Caballeronia sp. TF1N1: one gene and its partner. The protein of the gene in region 1 binds, or shares a complex with, the protein of each later gene. Links are inferred from orthologs where the notes say so. Each region holds a gene or a part of one and is shown on either strand. Other genes may lie near its edges.

The links.
Region 2: the proteins of dnaG (region 1) and LDZ28_RS07015 are in contact, whole or in part, in a crystal structure (PDB 2R6A), measured with the Geobacillus stearothermophilus proteins. The link is inferred for Caballeronia sp. TF1N1 from one-to-one orthologs. Residues at the interface, in WP_049624496.1 of Geobacillus stearothermophilus: Lys456, Leu457, Leu458, Pro459, Ala460, Asn463, Ala464, Leu467, Leu535, Leu536, Ile537, Ala538, Gln544, Glu545, Asp548, Tyr549, His552; in WP_033016901.1 of Geobacillus stearothermophilus: Ser13, Glu15, Ala16, Gln18, Glu91, Leu92, Asp94, Ala95, Val96, Pro97, Thr98, Ala99, Ala100, Asn101, Tyr104, Tyr105, Ile108.

What each region holds. Positions count from the first base shown.
Region 1 is NZ_CP084627.1:227,905-237,520, forward strand. The notes cover bases 2,564-5,527. They hold dnaG (DNA primase), read left to right. Parts: upstream 2,564-3,082; coding sequence 3,083-4,972; downstream 4,973-5,527. Other genes in these bases: LDZ28_RS15080 (GatB/YqeY domain-containing protein), read left to right, coding at 2,617-3,063; rpoD (RNA polymerase sigma factor RpoD), read left to right, coding at 5,389-5,527. Also shown: tRNA (adenosine(37)-N6)-threonylcarbamoyltransferase complex transferase subunit TsaD, read right to left, coding at 1-1,018; LDZ28_RS15075 (NAD(P)/FAD-dependent oxidoreductase), read left to right, coding at 1,088-2,299; more of rpoD, read left to right, coding at 5,528-7,449; LDZ28_RS15100 (M23 family metallopeptidase), read left to right, coding at 8,883-9,616. UniProt on the Escherichia coli protein: RNA polymerase that catalyzes the synthesis of short RNA molecules used as primers for DNA polymerase during DNA replication.
Region 2 is NZ_CP084626.1:1,517,878-1,527,475, forward strand. Bases 2,885-5,830 are described here. They hold LDZ28_RS07015 (replicative DNA helicase), read right to left. Parts: upstream 5,078-5,830; coding sequence 3,692-5,077; downstream 2,885-3,691. Other genes in these bases: LDZ28_RS07010 (DUF47 domain-containing protein), read right to left, coding at 2,914-3,540; rplI (50S ribosomal protein L9), read right to left, coding at 5,209-5,664; rpsR (30S ribosomal protein S18), read right to left, coding at 5,693-5,830. In the rest of the region: LDZ28_RS06995 (C40 family peptidase), read left to right, coding at 1-605; LDZ28_RS07000 (SDR family oxidoreductase), read left to right, coding at 913-1,719; LDZ28_RS07005 (inorganic phosphate transporter), read right to left, coding at 1,802-2,812; more of rpsR, read right to left, coding at 5,831-5,968; priB (primosomal replication protein N), read right to left, coding at 5,971-6,270; rpsF (30S ribosomal protein S6), read right to left, coding at 6,303-6,674; LDZ28_RS07040 (LysR family transcriptional regulator), read right to left, coding at 6,909-7,862; gcl (glyoxylate carboligase), read left to right, coding at 8,025-9,598. UniProt on the Escherichia coli protein: The main replicative DNA helicase, it participates in initiation and elongation during chromosome replication. Travels ahead of the DNA replisome, separating dsDNA into templates for DNA synthesis.

The DNA of each region.
Region 1 (9,616 bases):
CCAGCGAACTCAAATCCCATCTAGGCTTCACCGTAAATGCATAATCCCGCCCGGCCTGCTCCGGCCAGCGGGCAAGCCGCAACGCGCCCGCCAGCGCGATCATCGCGCCGTTATCGGTGCAAAGCGCCAGGTCGGGGTAATGCACGTCGAAGCGCCGCTTCCTTGCCGCAGCCGACAACGCCTCGCGCAACTGCCGGTTCGCGCCCACGCCGCCCGCCACGACCAGCCGCTTCAACCCGGTCTTCTTGAGCGCCGCGAGCGACTTGGCGACGAGCACGTCGACGGCTGCATCGACGAAACCTCGCGCCAGATCTGCCTTTGCCTGCTCGCAGACATTCGCGCCGAGCTTGCGGCTTTGAGTCAGCACGGCGGTCTTCAAGCCGCTGAAGCTGAAGTCGAGATCGCCTGAATGCAGCATCGGACGCGGCAGCGTGACCGCGCCCGGCGTGCCGAATTCCGCCAGCCGCGACACTTCCGGCCCGCCCGGATAACCCAGCCCGAGCAGCTTTGCGGTTTTGTCGAAGGCTTCGCCCGCCGCGTCGTCGAGCGTTTCGCCGAGCGTCTCGTAGACGCCGATATCGGTGACGCGCATCAGTTGCGTATGGCCGCCCGATACGAGCAGCGCGACGAACGGAAACGGCGGCGGGGCATCGACGAGTAGCGGCGACAACAGGTGTCCTTCGAGATGATGGATGCCGACAGTCGGTTTGTCCCATGCCATCGCCAGCGCATTGGCGATGCTCGCGCCCACCAGCAGCGCGCCCGCAAGCCCCGGACCTTGCGTGAACGCGATGGCATCGATGTCGGCGCGCGCGGCGTGGGCCTCGGCCATGACTTGTTCGAGGAGCGGCAGCGCCCGGCGGATGTGATCCCGCGAAGCCAGTTCGGGCACCACGCCACCGTACTCGCGATGCATCGCGATCTGCGAATGCAGGGCGTGCGAAAGGAGGCCGCGCTCTGTGTCGTAGAGGGCGAGGCCGGTTTCGTCGCAGGAGCTTTCTATGCCGAGAACTAGCATGGGTTGAGCGCTTGAAGGGAACAGAAAAGTATAGCAGTGTAACGACGCCCCCCAGTTACAATGCGCGCCATGGAATCCTTCGATATCGCCGTGATCGGCGCGGGCGCGGCCGGCATGATGTGCGCGGCAGTCGCCGCCCAGTCGGGGCGTCGCGTCGTGCTGATCGACCACGCCGAGCGTCTCGCCGAAAAAATCCGTATCTCGGGCGGCGGCCGCTGCAACTTCACCAATCTCAACGCGCAGCCGGCAAACTTCTTGTCGGCGAATCCGCATTTTTGCCGCTCCGCGCTCGCGCGCTACACGCCGCGCGACTTTCTCGCGCTGCTGAAGCAGTACCGCGTGAAATGGCATCAAAAGCACAAAGGCCAGCTTTTTTGCGACGATTCGAGCGAAACCATCATCGACGTGCTCAAAAGCGAGTGCGATGCCGGCAGCGTCGCGTGGCGGCGCCCGGTGAGCGTCCACGAGATCCGGCACGACGGCGCGCGCTTCACGCTCGACACCTCGGCGGGCGCAATCGACGCGGCCGCGCTCGTCATCGCGACGGGCGGCTTGTCCATTCCGAAGATCGGAGCGACGGATTTCGGGTATCGCGTGGCGAAACAGTTCGGCCACAAGCTAGTCGAAACGCTTCCCGCGCTCGTGCCGCTCACTTTCACGTCGGCCGACTGGGCGCCGTTCGCGGCGTTGTCGGGGCTGTCGCTGCCGGTTCGCATCGGCACGGGCAAGGGCAAGACGCGAGGTGAATTCGACGAGGACTTGCTGCTGACGCATCGCGGGCTGTCCGGTCCGGGCGTGCTCCAGATTTCGAGTTTCTGGAATACGTCGGAGCCGATCCACGTCGATCTCCTGCCCGACGCCGACGCCACCGAACTCCTGCTCGAAGCCAAGGCGGGATCGAAGAAACAAATAGGCAATTTTCTCGCGGACCACGTTCCCGCACGGCTCGCGCACGCGTGGCTCGAAGCGCAGCATGTTTCCGTCGATGCCCGCCTCGCCGATCTCCCCGACCGCACGCTCAAGGGCCTTGGCGCGTCGTTGTCGGACTGGACGATCACGCCGAGCGGCACCGAAGGTTATCGCAAGGCCGAAGTCACGCGCGGCGGCGTCGATACCCGCGAACTCTCGTCCACGACGATGATGAGCGAGCGCGTCGCGGGCTTGTATTTCATCGGCGAGGCCGTCGATGTGACGGGCTGGCTCGGCGGCTACAACTTCCAATGGGCGTGGGCTTCCGGCGTCGCGGCGGGCAAGGCCGCAGCGGAGTTCGCGCACGCCTGAGACGGGGCGTTCCGGCGGCCGTGGCGCGGTCTCGGAACGCCATCGCGCCTGCTATACTCGAACGGTTATCGGAGGATTCCGTATTTGTTCGAAGGCGCCTCGAAATGCGCGTTCGGGCACGGATTCTTTCGCTCCGGCTGACGTCACGATGGCCTCAAGCTTCGCCGCGGTTTCAACGGCCTCGCTCAAAGTCCCGCTTGAGGAAGCATTCCCAAGCGGGTTTTTGCTTTAGCGGAAAGGGTCGGGAGCCGCACGGGCACGCGTCGCGCCAGCCGGGTTTTCAATATCGCGAATTTCGCAATTGCACCGGGTGAACGATGAGCCTCAAGGATCAGATCAACGACGACATGAAAAATGCCATGCGCGCGCGCGAAACCGAGCGCCTCGGCACCATTCGCCTGCTGCTCGCAGCCATCAAGCAGCGAGAAGTCGATGAGCGCATCACGCTCGACGACACGGCCGTCGTCGCCGTCGTCGACAAGATGATCAAGCAGCGCAAGGACTCCATCAGCCAGTTTCAAGCGGCCAGCCGCGACGATCTCGTGGCGAAGGAAAACGCCGAACTCGCCGTGCTCGCGGCGTACATGCCCGAACAGCTTTCCGCCGATGCCATCGCCGCTGAAGTCGAGGCCGCCATCGCCGCAACGGGCGCAGCCGGCCCGCAAGACATGGGCAAGGTCATGGGCGCGCTGAAACCGAAGCTCGCGGGCAAGGCGGATATGACGGCCGTTTCCGCGCAGGTCAAGTCCGCGCTCGCCAAGTAATCAGCGGCGTTCGCCTACGTTGATACCGCACGCATTCCTGCAGGACCTGCTCAACCGCGTCGATATCGTCGACGTGGTGGGCCGTTACGTCCAATTGAAGAAGGGCGGCGCGAACTTCATGGGTTTGTGTCCGTTCCATAACGAAAAGAGCCCGTCGTTCACAGTCAGTCCGACCAAGCAGTTCTATCATTGCTTCGGCTGCGGCGCGCATGGCACGGCCATCGGTTTTTTGATGGAGCATACGGGGCTGACGTTTCCAGAGGCCGTGAAGGACCTCGCGCAGTCGGCCGGTCTGACCGTGCCGCAGGAGCCGTCGTTTCGCGGCGGCGCGGGTGGCGCGGGCGGTGACGCCTATGCCAACGCGCCGAGCAAGGCCGTGAGCGTCGCGCTCACCGAAGTCATGCAGACCGCCTGCGACTTCTATCGCAAACAGTTGCGCGGCGCGCCTAACGCCATCGGTTATCTGAAAAAACGCGGCTTGACTGGCGAGATCGCGGCGCGCTTTGGCTTGGGCTACGCGCCCGACGGCTGGCAGAATCTCGAAAGCGCGTTCCCCGATTATCGCCATGAAAATCTGGTGGAAGCAGGGCTCGTAATCGTCAGCGAAAAAACCGACGCGCAAGGACAAGCGCGCCGCTACGACCGCTTCCGCGAACGTGTGATGTTCCCTATTCGAAATGTGAAGGGCAACGTCATTGGCTTCGGCGGACGCGTGCTGGACAGCGGCGAACCGAAGTATCTGAATTCGCCGGAAACGCCTTTATTCAGCAAAGGCAGCGAGCTTTACGGCCTTTTCGAGGCGCGTCTTGCCATTCGTGAACTGGGTTATGCGCTCGTCGTCGAAGGCTATATGGACGTGGTCGCGCTTGCGCAGCTAGGTTTCGCGAACGCCGTCGCCACGCTCGGCACGGCTTGCACGCCGGTCCACGTACAGAAGCTTTTTCGACAGACGGAAACGGTGGTCTTCAGCTTCGACGGCGACTCCGCCGGCCGGCGCGCCGCGCGCCGCGCACTCGAAGCCGCGCTGCCGCACGCAGCGGACAACCGCACGATCAAGTTCCTGTTTCTACCGAAAGAGCACGATCCGGACAGCTATGTGCGCGAATTCGGCGCCGACGGTTTCGGTGAGCAAGTCGACCGCGCAATGCCGTTGTCGCAATTTCTGCTCAACGAGGTGCTGAACGACAAGGAACTCGACCAGCCCGAAGGCCGCGCGAAGGCCCTGTTCGACGCGAAGCCGCTGTTGCAGGCGCTGCCCGCCAACGCGTTGCGCGTGCAGATTCTGCATATGCTGGCCGACCGCCTCGCTACGCCGTTCACGGAAATCGCCGCGCTTTGCGACATCGACTCGCGTGCCGCCGCTGTCGCCCGCGCGATGGTGCCGAGAAGCGAACGCCGGCGTGTCACGGGTCAGGAACAGCGCGCGCTACGCAATCTGGTGATGTATCCGGGCATCGCGGCATCGCTCGATCGAATCAGCGAACGCACGCTCGTCACCATGACCGAGCATGGCGAACTGTTCAGCGAAGTCATCGCGCATGCGCGCGAACTGGGCGCGAGCGCGGAATTTCAGATGCTTTCAGACATCTTGAGAAACGCAGCAAACGCGCCCACCTACGAGGATATCTTCCAGGAAATTCTCGCCTATGATGAAAACGTGCGGGATTTACTGATGCGCGATCCGTCAGACGAGGACGCCGCGCAGCGTGTGGAAGAGCAGAAACGCCTGCTCGCCGAAGAGTTGCAGGCGACGGTACTGAAATTGCAACACGACAGTTATCGCGCGCGGCTGGATTTGCTGGCGCGGCAGCCGGGACTTTCGCCGGAAGAGGTGGCGGAGTTCTCGGAGCTGTCGGCGAAGATCGCGCAGATCAAGGCAGGACGGGCGGCTAGCCCTGAAGCCGGATAGCGAGATGCTATAATAAAATGTTAAAAAGTAGTTGCTTTTTGTCAATTCCTCTCCCGTTTCGAAGGGCCAAATCCCTTCATTGGTGCGTGGAATAGTTAGCGAAGGAAGCAGGGAAGTTGCAGCAAGGCGCTGGCCGAATCGGCTGTGGGAATCATGTAAAAGCGGTGCGCAGCACGCGTTTGAGCATTGTTCCGACACGAAACGGACAGGAAAGCACGCCGACGTACAGACGGGCGCAAGGGAAGCGGCTGCTATCGTGGTGAAGGGCGTTTGACGAATTCGCCGTGATGAACCGCGACGGATTCAACCGCGATGGCGCCCCGGGCAGGGCACGCAGGACGATGCAGCGTGCGCATTTGGTATTTACGGTTCCATCGGCTGTTGTCCAGCAGCCGCGAGTCGAGACTAAAGCCTGTATGGCGAACTCCATGACGAAAAAGCTGAACGATGTACCCGTCGAAGACGACGCAACGCAAACCGCGGAGCCCACCGCCGCGCCTGCGGCGAAGGTCGAAAAGGCCAAGGCTCGCGACCGCCGTGCGAAGGAAAAGGCGCTTCTGAAGGACGCGTTCGCGTCGAGCGCGCCCGGCACTGTCGAGGAGATCGAGGAGCGTCGCTCGAAGCTTCGCGCGCTCATCAAACTCGGCAAGGAGCGCGGTTTCCTCACGTATGCCGAAATCAACGATCACCTGCCCGATAACTTCACGGAAACCGAGGCGATCGAAGGCATCATCAGCACGTTCAATGACATGGGCGTGGCGGTGTACGAGCAGGCGCCGGATGCCGAAACGCTCCTTCTGAACGACAACGCGCCGAACGCTTCTTCCGACGATGAAGTCGAGGAAGAAGCCGAAGTCGCGCTCTCCACCGTCGACTCCGAATTCGGCCGAACGACCGACCCGGTGCGCATGTACATGCGCGAAATGGGCACGGTCGAGTTGCTGACGCGCGAGGGCGAAATCGAGATCGCGAAGCGTATCGAAGACGGCCTCAAGCACATGGTCATGGCGATCTCCGCATGCCCGACGACCATCGCCGACATTCTCGCGATGGCCGAGCGTGTGCAGAACGAGGAGACGCGCGTCGACGAACTGGTGGATGGCCTCATCGACCCGAACGCGGAAGACACCGACGGTTTTTCCGAACAGGAAGCCGAAGCGATAGAGACCGAGGACGTAGAGCAGCAATCGGACGAGGAAAGCGACGAGGAAGAGGACGACGACGATGGCGCGGCGCAAGCCAGCGCGAACGCCGCCCAACTCGAAGCGCTCAAGCGTCAGTCGCTCGAAAAGTTCTCGCTCATTAGCGAATGGTTCGACAAGATGCGGCGCGCCTACGAGAAGGAAGGCTACAAGTCGAAGGCCTATCTGAAGGCGCAGGAAGCCATTCAGACCGAACTCATGAGCATCCGCTTCACCGCGCGTACCGTCGAGCGTCTGTGCGACACGCTGCGCGCGCAAGTGGACGAAGTGCGCCAGGTCGAGCGGCAGATTCTGCACACGGTCGTCGACAAGTGCGGCATGCCGCGCGCGGAGTTCATCACGCGCTTTCCGGGCAGCGAGACTGATCTGGAGTGGGGCGACAAAGTAGTGGCCGAAGGGCACGACTACAGCGCCGTGCTCGAGCGCAATATCCCCGCGATTCGCGAGCAGCAGCAGCGTCTTTTGGACCTTCAGGCGCGCGTCGTGTTACCGCTCAAGGACTTGAAGGAAACCAACCGTCAAATGGCGGCGGGCGAACTGAAGGCGCGTCAGGCGAAGCGCGAGATGACCGAGGCGAATCTGCGTCTCGTGATTTCGATTGCGAAGAAGTACACGAACCGCGGCTTGCAGTTCCTCGACCTGATTCAGGAAGGCAATATCGGCCTGATGAAGGCGGTGGACAAGTTCGAATATCGGCGCGGCTACAAGTTTTCGACGTACGCGACATGGTGGATTCGTCAGGCCATCACGCGCTCGATCGCGGACCAGGCGCGCACCATCCGCATTCCGGTTCACATGATCGAAACGATCAACAAGATGAATCGCATCTCGCGGCAGATTCTGCAGGAAACCGGGCTGGAACCGGACCCGGCGACGCTGGCCGAGAAGATGGAGATGCCGGAGGACAAGATCCGCAAGATCATGAAGATCGCGAAGGAGCCGATCTCCATGGAAACGCCGATCGGCGACGACGACGATTCGCATCTTGGCGACTTCATCGAAGATACGAACACGGTGGCTCCCTCCGATGCCGCGCTGCATGCCAGCATGCGCGATGTCGTGAAGGACGTGCTCGATTCGTTGACGCCGCGCGAGGCGAAGGTGTTGCGGATGCGCTTTGGCATCGAGATGAGCACGGACCACACGCTGGAAGAAGTCGGCAAGCAATTCGACGTCACGCGTGAGCGGATTCGGCAAATCGAGGCGAAGGCGTTGCGCAAGCTGCGGCATCCTAGCCGTTCGGACAAGCTCAAGTCATTCCTGGAAGGGAACTGATCGGATCAATGGGCTTGTAATGGAAGGCGTTGTGAGGCAAACTCGCAAACCTTCAGTTGTTGCGCAACGTTTGTATTAGAGAAAGCGCCGCCATGGCGCTTTCTTTTTGCCCTCTGCTTTCAAAAGGGCCGGAAGCTTAACTGGTATAAGCTGTCGACTCATAATCGACCGATAGTGGGTTCGAGCCCCACCCGGCCCACCAGCATTCATTCAAATTATCAAACGGTTGGCGGTTTGCGTCCCTGATGAGGGGCTTTTGGGGGACACTCCGGGGACAGTTGCGGGGACCATGTGGGTCACAATGCCCACTAGACCCCTTGAACGCTCGCCTCATTCAGCGTACCTCTGCGCCGCTTTGCCGTGCATCCCTTCCTGTGCGTTCGACGCCTTGTGGGCGAACACCTTGTTATCCCAAAAACAAACCAGCCGACAACGGAAAGTAGAGCCGCCGAAATATGGCATTTCCGCCAACGAATGGTGTCAGGGATTGCGTTCCACAACGTTTCGCCCCCGGTGATGATTTCGCGGATCGACAGAGATCATTCACGGACACTAAAGTTTGGGGCCACTTGCTGCTATTTTCTACAATTGCATCATCTGGTTCAACAACGGGTGCCGATCCCCAAACGGCCACGTCGTAGGTCCGTTGTCGACCCACTTCGGTCGGATGGCCCGCTCTAAAGCGGTCACTCAGTCGAACAGCATCTTCCGAGCTGGAACACCATAAAGCGGACGCTGGCGACCTTACCCAACGGCCATGAAGGGACGTTCGTGAGATGGGTCGCTTAGGACGTTTAGACGACGGGACTATTCCGCAAACGGCCGTTCAATTGTCAACAACTAGCGTCGCGTAATGAGCTTTAGCGGTCAGCGTGTTGCCAACCTTCTAGGCATAGCCCGGTGGTTCTGGTCTGCCGATTTCCACCAAAGCTGCTGGGAATCTGAACATGGATGTGACCGGGCCCGGCCAGCGACGGGGCTCGAATAACTAAACGCACCGACGCATGAATGTTTAGACGTCGCATCAAACGGTCATCACGACGCGCTTACCTCGCACGGATCATCTCGACCGCACCCGGTGAGTGCGTCGTCGCTCCGCTTGCGACATTCTCTGAGAATCAAAGGCGAAAACGACCTTCGTTTGGGCCGTCAGCACTAACCATAGATCCACTGCGATGCATCGGTCCCGCGCCTTCGTGGATGTACGTCAGGCAAGACCGAGACCCCAAAAACAATGTGTGCCACCGCACATTAGTGTCAAGATCAATATTGCACATACATGACACCTGCTTTCAAATCGCACACAGGCAGGTCTGCCAGATGCAAGATGAACGCTCTCGATGCGTATGGCGCAGTCCTTTAGATTCAAGCTTCGCGAATAGAGTGGATAACTAAAAAATCCGTAACGAATCTGAAATATAAGGCGCTGTCCCATGACTTATACCAAACTCTTGGTTTCGTGTACGCTATGCGCCCTATCTGCTGCCTGCGGCGGTGGTACAGATTCGACGGGTGATTCGAGTTCGTCTCCTTCCACACCTTCCCCTGATGTGCCAACTACAACGCAGCCCAAGCTCACCTCCACGAGTACTATTCCGTCGACTGGTGGAAGTGTGCAAATAGATAAACAGGTTTCTATTGTTGTCGGAGGCAGTGCGCTTTCTAAGGATGCTTCAATTGTCCTAACCAGAGGCATCGATGAAGAATCAACAAATACATTTATCGCTGGCACTTCAAACTTCGGCATTTCTAACGCCGACGCGACAGTTGTGAAAGTCGACGTTGCGCCGGCGGAAGCGGTAACCGGCACGATGACGGCGAAGATCATCTTGCCTGATGACATTCTGGCCGACGCCGCAGCTGGTAAAACGATTGTCGCTTTCACGCAAGGCCTCGACTCGTCGGACGACCCGGATAAGAAGGAAACTCTGGACCAATTCGACATACTGAACGGCGACTTCGACGCCGCAGAAAAAAGTCTCACGGTCAATTTGCCCGTCACTGCGTTCGACCCGTCCCTTGCTGATTCTGGTCACGTGGCGGCCACACTGCGACTTGTGGTCCTCACCGACGACGATCGAGGAACCGACGCTTCGGTAAAAAGCAATCAAAAAGTTGCTTTGACGTCCCACGCAGATGTTAGCCCATCGGATTGTCCGGGTGATGC
Region 2 (9,598 bases), on another replicon or contig:
ATGCCGCACGATCCAACGCCGATGCGTTCGAGCCGCCGCCATCCAGGTTGAGTGCAGCGCAGCGGCAGGCGCTTGCGGCCGGCGCGACGGCCAGTTCCGCGCGATCGAATGCCGATGTTTTCGAGCCGCTCCCATCGACCTTGACCGCGGCGCAGCGGCAGGCACTCGCGGCTACCCGTACTGCACAATCCAGTACCGATGCCTTCGAGCCGCCGCCACCTTCTTTGAGCGCAGCGCAGCGTCAAGCGCTTGCGGCAGGTGCAAGCACCAATACCGCACGATCCAGCGCCGACGCCTTCGAACCTCCGCCACCCGCCTTAAGCGCCGCACAACGCCAAGCCCGCCTTGCCGGTGCAATCGCGCCATCCGCGGTGGCAGGCTCGGCAAACGCTTCCCCCGATCCTATCCAAGCCGCCGCTGACGCCTTCGAACCGCCGCCGCCGACGTCGAACGTCGCACGCAAGCAAGCGCGCGCGGCGCAGGCAACGAGCGATCCCGCCGATCCGCCCGCGCACGTCATCCGCGCATCGACCGGCTCGCTTACCGCGCCGCGTTCGAACCAAGCTGACGATCCCATCGCGCGCTTCGCCACCGGCAGCAACTGAGACTCACACGAGATTCAAGGCGCGCGGTCGCGTCCCGAACACCGGCTTTAAGGCCGGAATCTCTTCGTCGCGCTGTTCGCGTCTGCCGTTTCGTGTCTGTCCGCGTTGCCCTATATCGCCGGATTTAGGCTTCATGGATAGAAATAGCCCTTCGGTTACGGCACCGCCGCGCGCGGCTCAAGCGCATCCAATACATATCGAACCGAGCGAAACGCAACCCCATCGCCATCCACAGTCGTCGCCCCTCTCTGCTATCGTGACTGGATCCCGCCGCGACAGGCGGCGCAATCAGAAGGAGCCAATCACCATGGACTTGGGTCTTGCCGGGAAAGTCGTCCTGATCACGGGCGGCAGCAAGGGAATCGGTTTTGCATGCGCGAAAGCCTTTGCAAGCGAAGGCGCAAAAGTCGCGATCGTCTCGCGCGATGCCGCTAACCTCGCGCGCGCCCGCGAACAACTCGCGAAAGAAGGTCATCACGTGCATCTCGCCCGCGCCGATCTGCACGAAGCGCACAGCGCCGAAGATGTCGTCGAGGAAGCGAGCGCCGCGCTCGGCCCCATCGACATCCTGATCAACAGCGCCGGCGCCGCGCGACGCTACGATCCCGACACGCTCGACGCTGCCGCGTACAAAGCCGCGATGGACGCGAAATACTTCTCCTACGTCTATCCGCAGCAAGTGGTGCTAAAGCGCATGGCCGAACGTTTGCGCGGCGATCCGAACATCGAGCCGGGCGCGATCGTGAATATTGTCGGCATGGGCGGCAAAATCGCGTCGGACATTCATATCGCGGGCGGCGCGGCCAATGCGGCGCTCATGCTCAATACCGTCGGCCTTGCGCATCACTATGCCAAGCTCGGCATTCGCATCAACGCGATCAATCCGGGATCGACGCTCACCGAACGCGTCGAGGAAGCCCTCGCGCTCGAAGCCGAACGGCAAGGCACGACACGCGACGCCGTGCTCGCCGAGAGCCAGTCGAAGGTGCCGCTAGGCCGCTACGCGAAACCCGAGGAAATCGCCGACGTCGCGCTGTTCCTGGCGAGCCGTCGCGCGAGTTATGTATCGGGCGCAATCATTCCGATGGACGGAGTGTCGTCGCCGATCATCTGAGAGCGACGCCGCCGAGCGCGGCAATCGATTTGCAACAGATGCAAAACGGCCCCGTCGTGAACGGGGCCGCTGAAGAAACCGACTACAAGATACGGTGGCCGATCCACCAACCGACCGCCGCGAGCACCGCGGATGCCGGAATAGTCAAGATCCACGCCCACACGATATTTCCCGCGACGCCCCAGCGCACCGCGCTGAATTTCTGCGTTGCCCCGACACCGACGATGGCGCCCGTGATCGTATGCGTGGTGGACACTGGAATGCCGAGGAACGATGCGACGAAGAGCGTGATCGCCCCGCCCGTTTCCGCGCAAAATCCACCGACGGGCTTGAGCTTGGTGATCTTCTGGCCCATGGTACGCACGATGCGCCAGCCGCCGAACAAGGTTCCAAGACCCATCGACAGGTAACACAAACCGATGACCCAGATAGGCGGCGCGTCTGCCGCGGAAGAAGCGTAGCCAGTCGCGATCAGCAGCATCCAGATGATGCCGATGGTCTTCTGGGCGTCATTCCCACCGTGGCCGAGCGAATAGAGCCCGGCGGAAATGAGCTGCAAGCGCCGGAAGCGCCTATCTACCTTCGATGGTGGCGTGCGGAAATACAGCCACGACACGAGCAGCATGAAAAACGAGCCGAGCACGAAGCCGAGCAGCGGCGAAATGAAAATGAACGCGACAGTCTTCAGAAGACCGTCCATGTTGAGCGATCCCCAGCCCGACTTGGCGAGCGCGGCACCGACGAGTCCGCCGATCAGCGCGTGCGACGAGCTAGACGGAATGCCGTAGTGCCATGTGACGATATTCCAGCCGATCGCGCCGACGAGCGCGCCGAAAATCACGTAGTGATCGACGATATCGGGATCGATCGTTCCCTTGCCGACGGTCGCCGCGACCTTCAGGTGGAAGATGAAATACGCGATGACGTTGAACGCCGCCGCGAAAGCGACCGCTTGTTGCGGCTTGAGCACGCCGGTGGAGACCACCGTGGCGATGGAGTTGGCCGCGTCGTGGAAGCCGTTCATGAAGTCGAACGCGAGCGCGACTATGACGAGCAAGGCGACTGCCCAGATGGCGAGTTGAATCGAATGCATCGGTTGCTTTTGTTTTGACCAGCTGTGAAAAGCGCCGGTTTTGTCCTCTTGACCCGCCGCACGGAGCTTTGATCACGCGCTGGCGGGCATGGCCGGCGTGGTCAGGCGTTTTCCAGAACGATGCCTTCGATGATGTTCGCGACGTCTTCGCACTTGTCGGTGATCGTCTCCAGCAACTCGTAGATGGCCTTCAGCTTGATCAGCGTCTTGACGTCGTCTTCCTCGCGGAAAAGTTTCGACATGGCGGAGCGCAAGACGCGGTCGGCGTCGGATTCCAGGCGGTCGATTTCTTCGCAGATCTTCAGGATTTCGCTCGCGCGCTTCATGTCCGCGAGCAATTCGACCGCCTTCTGCACACGCAGGCACGTCGCCGTGCAGATGTGCGCGAGCTGGCTCGCCTCGGAAGTCACCGCGCGTACGTCGTAGAGCGAAATGGCCGTGGCGACGTCCTCCATCAAGTCGAGGATGTCGTCCATCGTCGTGATGAGCTTGTGGATTTCGTCGCGATCGAGCGGCGTGATGAAAGTCTTGTGCAGCAGATCGATGGTTTCGTGCGTGAGCTTGTCGGCGCGCTTTTCGGCCGTCTGGACGTTCTGCTTGTGGACCTCGGCTTCGTCGAGGTTATCGATCAGCAATTCGAGCTCGCGGCTTGCATCGATGATGCATTTCGCGTGCGCGTTGAAAATCTCGAAGAATTTGCCCTCGGTGGGCATGAAACGACCGAACATGAAAATCCCGAAAAATGGGTCAATGAGACAGACATCAAACCGACATATTGTACCTTTGCCCGGCAGCCCACGCACCGCGCGCGAAGCGCCGCGCGGCGCGTGTCGACACGAAGTCTTGACATCGAGCAGAAGGGATGCGCAGCTTCGGGCGTTATTCGCCGTAAAAACTCTGCGCGCCGGCAAAATTGTCGAACTTCGTGTATTGGCCGTGAAAAGTCAGCCGCACGGGCCCGATCGGACCATTACGCTGCTTGCCGATGATGATTTCCGCCGTGCCCTTGTCCGGGCTGTCGGGGTTATAAACTTCGTCGCGGTAGATGAAGAGAATCACGTCCGCGTCCTGCTCGATAGCGCCGGATTCCCGCAAATCCGACATGATCGGACGCTTGTTGGGGCGCTGTTCCAGACCGCGATTCAACTGCGAAAGCGCGATCACCGGCACGTCGAGTTCTTTCGCGAGCCCCTTGAGCGAGCGCGAGATTTCCGAGATTTCGGTCGCGCGGTTTTCGCCGCCGCCGGAGCCGGACATCAGCTGCAAATAATCGACGATGATGAGCCCGAGCTTGCCGCACTGCCGCGACAAACGCCGCGCGCGCGAGCGCAGTTCCATGGGGTTCAGGCCGCCCGTTTCATCGATGAAAAGCTGTGCCTCGCTCATTTTTTGAACCGCGTGCGTGAGCTTCGGCCAGTCTTCGTCGGTGAGGCGGCCGGTACGCATTCTGTGTTGATCCAGCCGGCCGACCGAGCCGAGCATACGCATGGTCAGTTGCGTGCCAGGCATTTCCATCGAGAAAACGGCGACGGGCAAACCATACTCCACCGCCACGTATTCGCCGATGTTCATCGAGAACGCCGTCTTACCCATCGACGGACGTCCGGCCACGATGATCAGCTCGCCGCCGTGCATGCCCGACGTCATGCGGTCGAGGTCGACGAAACCGGTTGGCGTGCCCGTGACATCGCTTGGATTGGCCGTGTGGTAAAGCGTGTCGATGCGCTCGACAACTTGCGTAAGCAGCGGTCCAATTTCCAGAAAGCCCTGCGTGCCGCGCGCCCCGTCCTCGGCGATGGAAAACACACGCGATTCCGCCTCGTCCAGAATCTGGCGCACTTCCTTGCCTTGCGGATTAAAGGCATCGGCGGAAATTTCATCGGCGACGGAGACCAGGCGGCGCAGCACCGCGCGATCGCGCACGATTTCCGCGTAACGGCGAATGTTCGCCGCGCTCGGCGTGTTCTGGGCAAGCGCATTCAGATACGCGAGCCCGCCCACTTCCTCGGCCTTGCCCGCCATGTTGAGCGCTTCGTAGACGGTGATGACGTCGGCGGGCCGCGTGGTCGAGATCAGCTTGCCAATGTGCTCGTAAATGATCCGATGGTCATAGCGATAAAAATCGCCTTGCGACATCACGTCGGCGATTCGGTCCCACGCCGCGTTGTCCAGCAGCAAACCGCCGATCACCGATTGCTCGGCTTCGATCGAGTGCGGCGGAACCTTCAGCGCGTCGAGTTGCGGGTCTTTGGACGGAGCGTTCATGGGGTGGAATTATCGATGAAATAGACGCAAGCGGACAATAAAAAAGGCAGGAACCTGAAACGGTTCCTGCCCTTCTTTCTGCCGGACTCGGCTGGCTGGGCGTGAAGCCTTACCAGCGGTCCGCAGCGACCTTAGGCGTGCTCGCCCAGCACCGACACCGTGACGTCGACCAGCACGTCCGTATGCAGCGCCACTTGAACAGCGTGGTCACCCACCAGCTTCAGCGGGCCTTGCGGCAGACGCACTTGCGCCTTTTCCACTTCTGCGAAGCCTTGAGCCTTGAGTGCTTCGGCGATGTCGGCGTTCGTGACCGAGCCGAACAGACGGCCGTCCACACCTGCCTTCTGCGAGATCTGAACCGTGAAGCCGTTCAGCTTTTCGCCTTGCTTTTGCGCGGAAGCCAGCTTTTCAGCGGCAACCTTTTCGAGATCGGCGCGGCGCACTTCGAATTCGGCGATTGCGTCTTTCGTTGCGCGGCGAGCCTTCTTGCCGGGGATCAGGAAGTTACGTGCGTAGCCGTCCTTGACCTTGACGATGTCGCCCAGGTTGCCCAGGTTGACGACTTTTTCCAAAAGAATGATTTGCATTTTGGCTTGTTCCTTATGCGTCGTCTGATTAGGCCTTGTGCAGGTCGGTGTACGGCAGGAGCGCGAGGAAACGCGCGCGCTTGATTGCCGTGTCGAGCTGGCGCTGATAGTGCGCCTTCGTGCCAGTCAGACGAGCCGGCGTGATCTTGCCGTTTTCGCCGACGAAGTCCTTCAGCGTTTCCGTGTCTTTGTAGTCGATGTACTCGACACCGGCTGCCGTGAAACGGCAGAACTTCTTGCGCTTGAAGAGCGGGTTTTGTTGCTGACGACGCTTGTCGAATTTTTTACCAGTCGGGCGGGGCATGTTCAGTCCTTTCCAATGTCCTGCAATTCTGTGATGTGAAACACCAGGGTTCGTGCGTTGCGGCTTTTTTTAGCCAGAAAGCCGGTGAAGCGTGTTTCCACGCCCATCTGACAGCTTTCCAGTCTGCCGCTCACCTCGCCGGCGGCTACGGCCGGCATTGTCAGTTCGACTTGACGGGCAATGCCCGCTTCGACGACTTCCGTTCGGTGATGCAACGTGCAGCTTGCGATTGGTACGCCGGCGGGCGTGTATCGCACCGGTTCGCGTTCCACGACGCTTGCTGTCAGTTGCAGCCTGTTCACTTAATTCCTGGTGGCTGACGAAAATCTTCGCCTTAAGCCTGCGCTTCGGACGGCTGCGAGGCCGCCTTCTTAGCTTCTTCGCGCTGCACTTCCTTCATCATTGGCGACGGGCCGGTTTCGGCCTTCTTCATCTTGACGATGAGGTGACGCAAAACGGCGTCATTGAACTTGAATGCGTGCTCAAGTTCTTCGAGCGTAGCTTGATCGCATTCGATGTTCATGCAGACGTAGTGAGCCTTCGCGAGTTTCTCGATCATGTAGGCCAGTTGGCGACGGCCCCAGTCTTCGATACGGTGGATCTGGCCACCGTGCGAGGTGATCGTGCTCTTGTAGCGCTCGATCATGGCGGGCACTTGCTCGCTCTGATCGGGATGCACGATAAATACGATTTCGTAATGACGCATATTCACTCCTTGTACTGAACTTTTGGATTAAAGCCACCCGGGCGTCGGACCGGTGCGGCAAGTGAGAAGCCCAAGACTATAACGCGATGCCTTCCCCAAGGCAAGCCAAATCGGCGGTTTCCGAAAGACTTTGGCCATGATTTCAAGCAGTTACAACGTGGCCGCACAAAGCCGCACGAGCCGTACAAAGCCGCACAAAGCCGCACGAGCCGCACAAAGCCGCGCGAGCGACGCTCAAGCTGCGTGCGTTCCGGCGGGCAATGGTTCGCCGGGAAGCGCGAGCGGACGGCTCCAATAACCGTCCTGCGCGTAAATTTCCTTCAAATAATCAATAAAGTAGCGCACGCGCGCCGGAACGTAGCGCTGCTGCGGATAAACCGCGAGGATGTCGTAGTCGGGCAGCTCGAAGTCGTCCAGCACGGTTTCGAGTTCGCCCGACGCCAACTGACGCTGAATCTCCCAGGTCGAACGCCAGCCGAGCCCGAGCCCCTCCGACGCCCAGCGATGCAGCAACTCGCCGTCGTTGCAGTCGAGATTGCCGGTCACGCGCACCGTCACGAGCTTGCCGTTACGGCGAAAGTACCAGCCGCGGTTCTGTCCGCCTTGCAGATTGAACGCAAGACAATTGTGATTCGGCAAGTCTTCGAGCGTCTTCGGCCGGCCGTGCTTCCTGAAATACGCGGGCGTGCCGCAAACCACGCGGCGGTTGCTCGCGAGCTTCACGGCGACGAAGTTCGGGTCCACCGCCCCGCCGATGCGGATCGACAAGTCATAACCTTCGCGCACCAAATCGACGACGCGGTCGGTCAGATTGAACGACATCTGCAATTCCGGTTTGTCGACGAGGAAAAGCGGCGCGTGCGGCGCGACATGCATGCGCCCAAACGCCGCCGGCGCCGACACGATCAGATGCCCGCCCACCGCGCGCCGGCCGGCCGCGAGTTCGTTCTCGGCCTGATCCCACTCCGCGAGCAGATTCTTGCAGCGGTCGAGAAACGCCGCGCCCTCTTCGCTTACGACGAGCCTGCGCGTCGAGCGATACATCAGTTTGACGCCTAGGCGCTTTTCGAGGGCGTCGATGCGCCGGCCCAGGATCACCGGCGACACGCCCTCTTCCAGTGCCGCCGCCGCGAGACTGCCGGCTTCGGCCACGCGCACGAAGGTTTCGATCTGCTTGAAGCGGTCCATCTCTTTGTCTCCGGCCTCATTCGATACTTTTTGTTTGGTAAAAAACGACTGCGGTTGATCTTATCAAACCTTTTGCACGCGCCTAAAGTGCATCGGAAGCCTGCTGCCATGCGCACGACCAAGACAGCAACCCCGAATAGAGACCCCTGGAAGGAGACAACCATGCCCAAGATGAGAGCCGTCGACGCAGCCGTCCTCGTGCTGGAGAAGGAAGGCATCGACACCGCGTTCGGTGTGCCCGGCGCCGCCATCAACCCGTTTTACTCGGCGCTCAGAAAAGCCGGCAGCATCAGCCATGTGCTGGCGCGCCACGTCGAGGGCGCCTCGCACATGGCCGAAGGTTATACGCGCGCGGCTCCCGGCAATATCGGCGTTTGTATCGGTACGTCGGGGCCGGCGGGCACGGACATGATCACGGGCCTCTACTCGGCTCAGGCGGATTCGATCCCCATTCTCGCGATCACGGGCCAGGCGCCGCGTGCGCGTCTGTACAAGGAAGACTTCCAGGCCGTCGATATCGAATCGATCGCCAAGCCCGTCACCAAGTGGGCCGTCACCGTGCGCGAACCGGCGCTCGTGCCGCGCGTGTTTCAGCAGGCGTTCCATCTGATGCGCTCGGGCCGTCCGGGTCCGGTGCTGGTCGACTTGCCGATCGACGTGCAGCTCGCCGAGATCGAATTCGATATCGACACCTACGAGCCGCTGCCGATCTACAAGCCGAAAGCCACGCGCGCTCAAGTCGAAAAAGCGCTCTCGATGCTCAACGACGCCGAGAAGCCCTTGATCGTTTCCGGCGGCGGCGTGCTGAACGCAGCGGCGGAAGATCTGCTCGTCGAGTTCGCCGAAACGCTCGGCGTACCCGTGATCCCGACTTTGATGTCGTGGGGCGCGATTCCCGACGATCATCCGCTGATGGCAGGCATGTGCGGTCTGCAGACGTCGCACCGCTACGGCAACGCGACCATGCTCGCGTCGGACTTCGTGCTTGGCATCGGCAATCGCTGGGCGAATCGCCATACGGGCAGCGTCGAGGTCTACACCAAGGGCCGTAAGTTCGTGCACGTGGATATCGAGCCGACGCAGATCGGCCGCGTGTTCGGACCGGACCTCGGCATCGTGTCGGATGCGAAGTTCGCGCTCGAACTCTTCGTCGAAGTGGCGAAGGAATGGAAGGCCGCGGGCAAGCTTGCGGACCGTTCGCAATGGGTCAAGGACTGCCAGCAACGCAAGAGCACGATGCTGCGCAAGACCCACTTCGACAACGTGCCGATGAAGCCGCAGCGCGTCTACGAAGAGATGAATCTCGCGTTCGATCGCGACACCTGCTTCGTCTCGACGATCGGTCTTTCGCAGATCGCGGGCGCGCAGTTCCTGCACGTGTTCAAGGCGCGTAACTGGATCAACTGCGGCCAGGCCGGCCCGCTCGGCTGGACCATTCCCGCCGCGCTCGGCGTGCGCGCCGCGGACCCGCAACGCAAGATCGTCGCGCTCTCGGGCGACTACGACTTCCAGTTCATGATCGAGGAACTCGCTGTCGGCGCGCAGTTCAAGCTGCCTTACGTGCACGTGGTCGTGAACAACTCGTATCTCGGTCTGATTCGTCAGGCGCAGCGCGGCTTCGACATGGACTACTGCGTGCAGCTCGCGTTCGACAACATCAACGCGCCGGAGCTCGAAGGATACGGCGTGGATCACGTCGCGGTCGCCGAGGGTCTTGGCTGCAAGGCGCTGCGCGT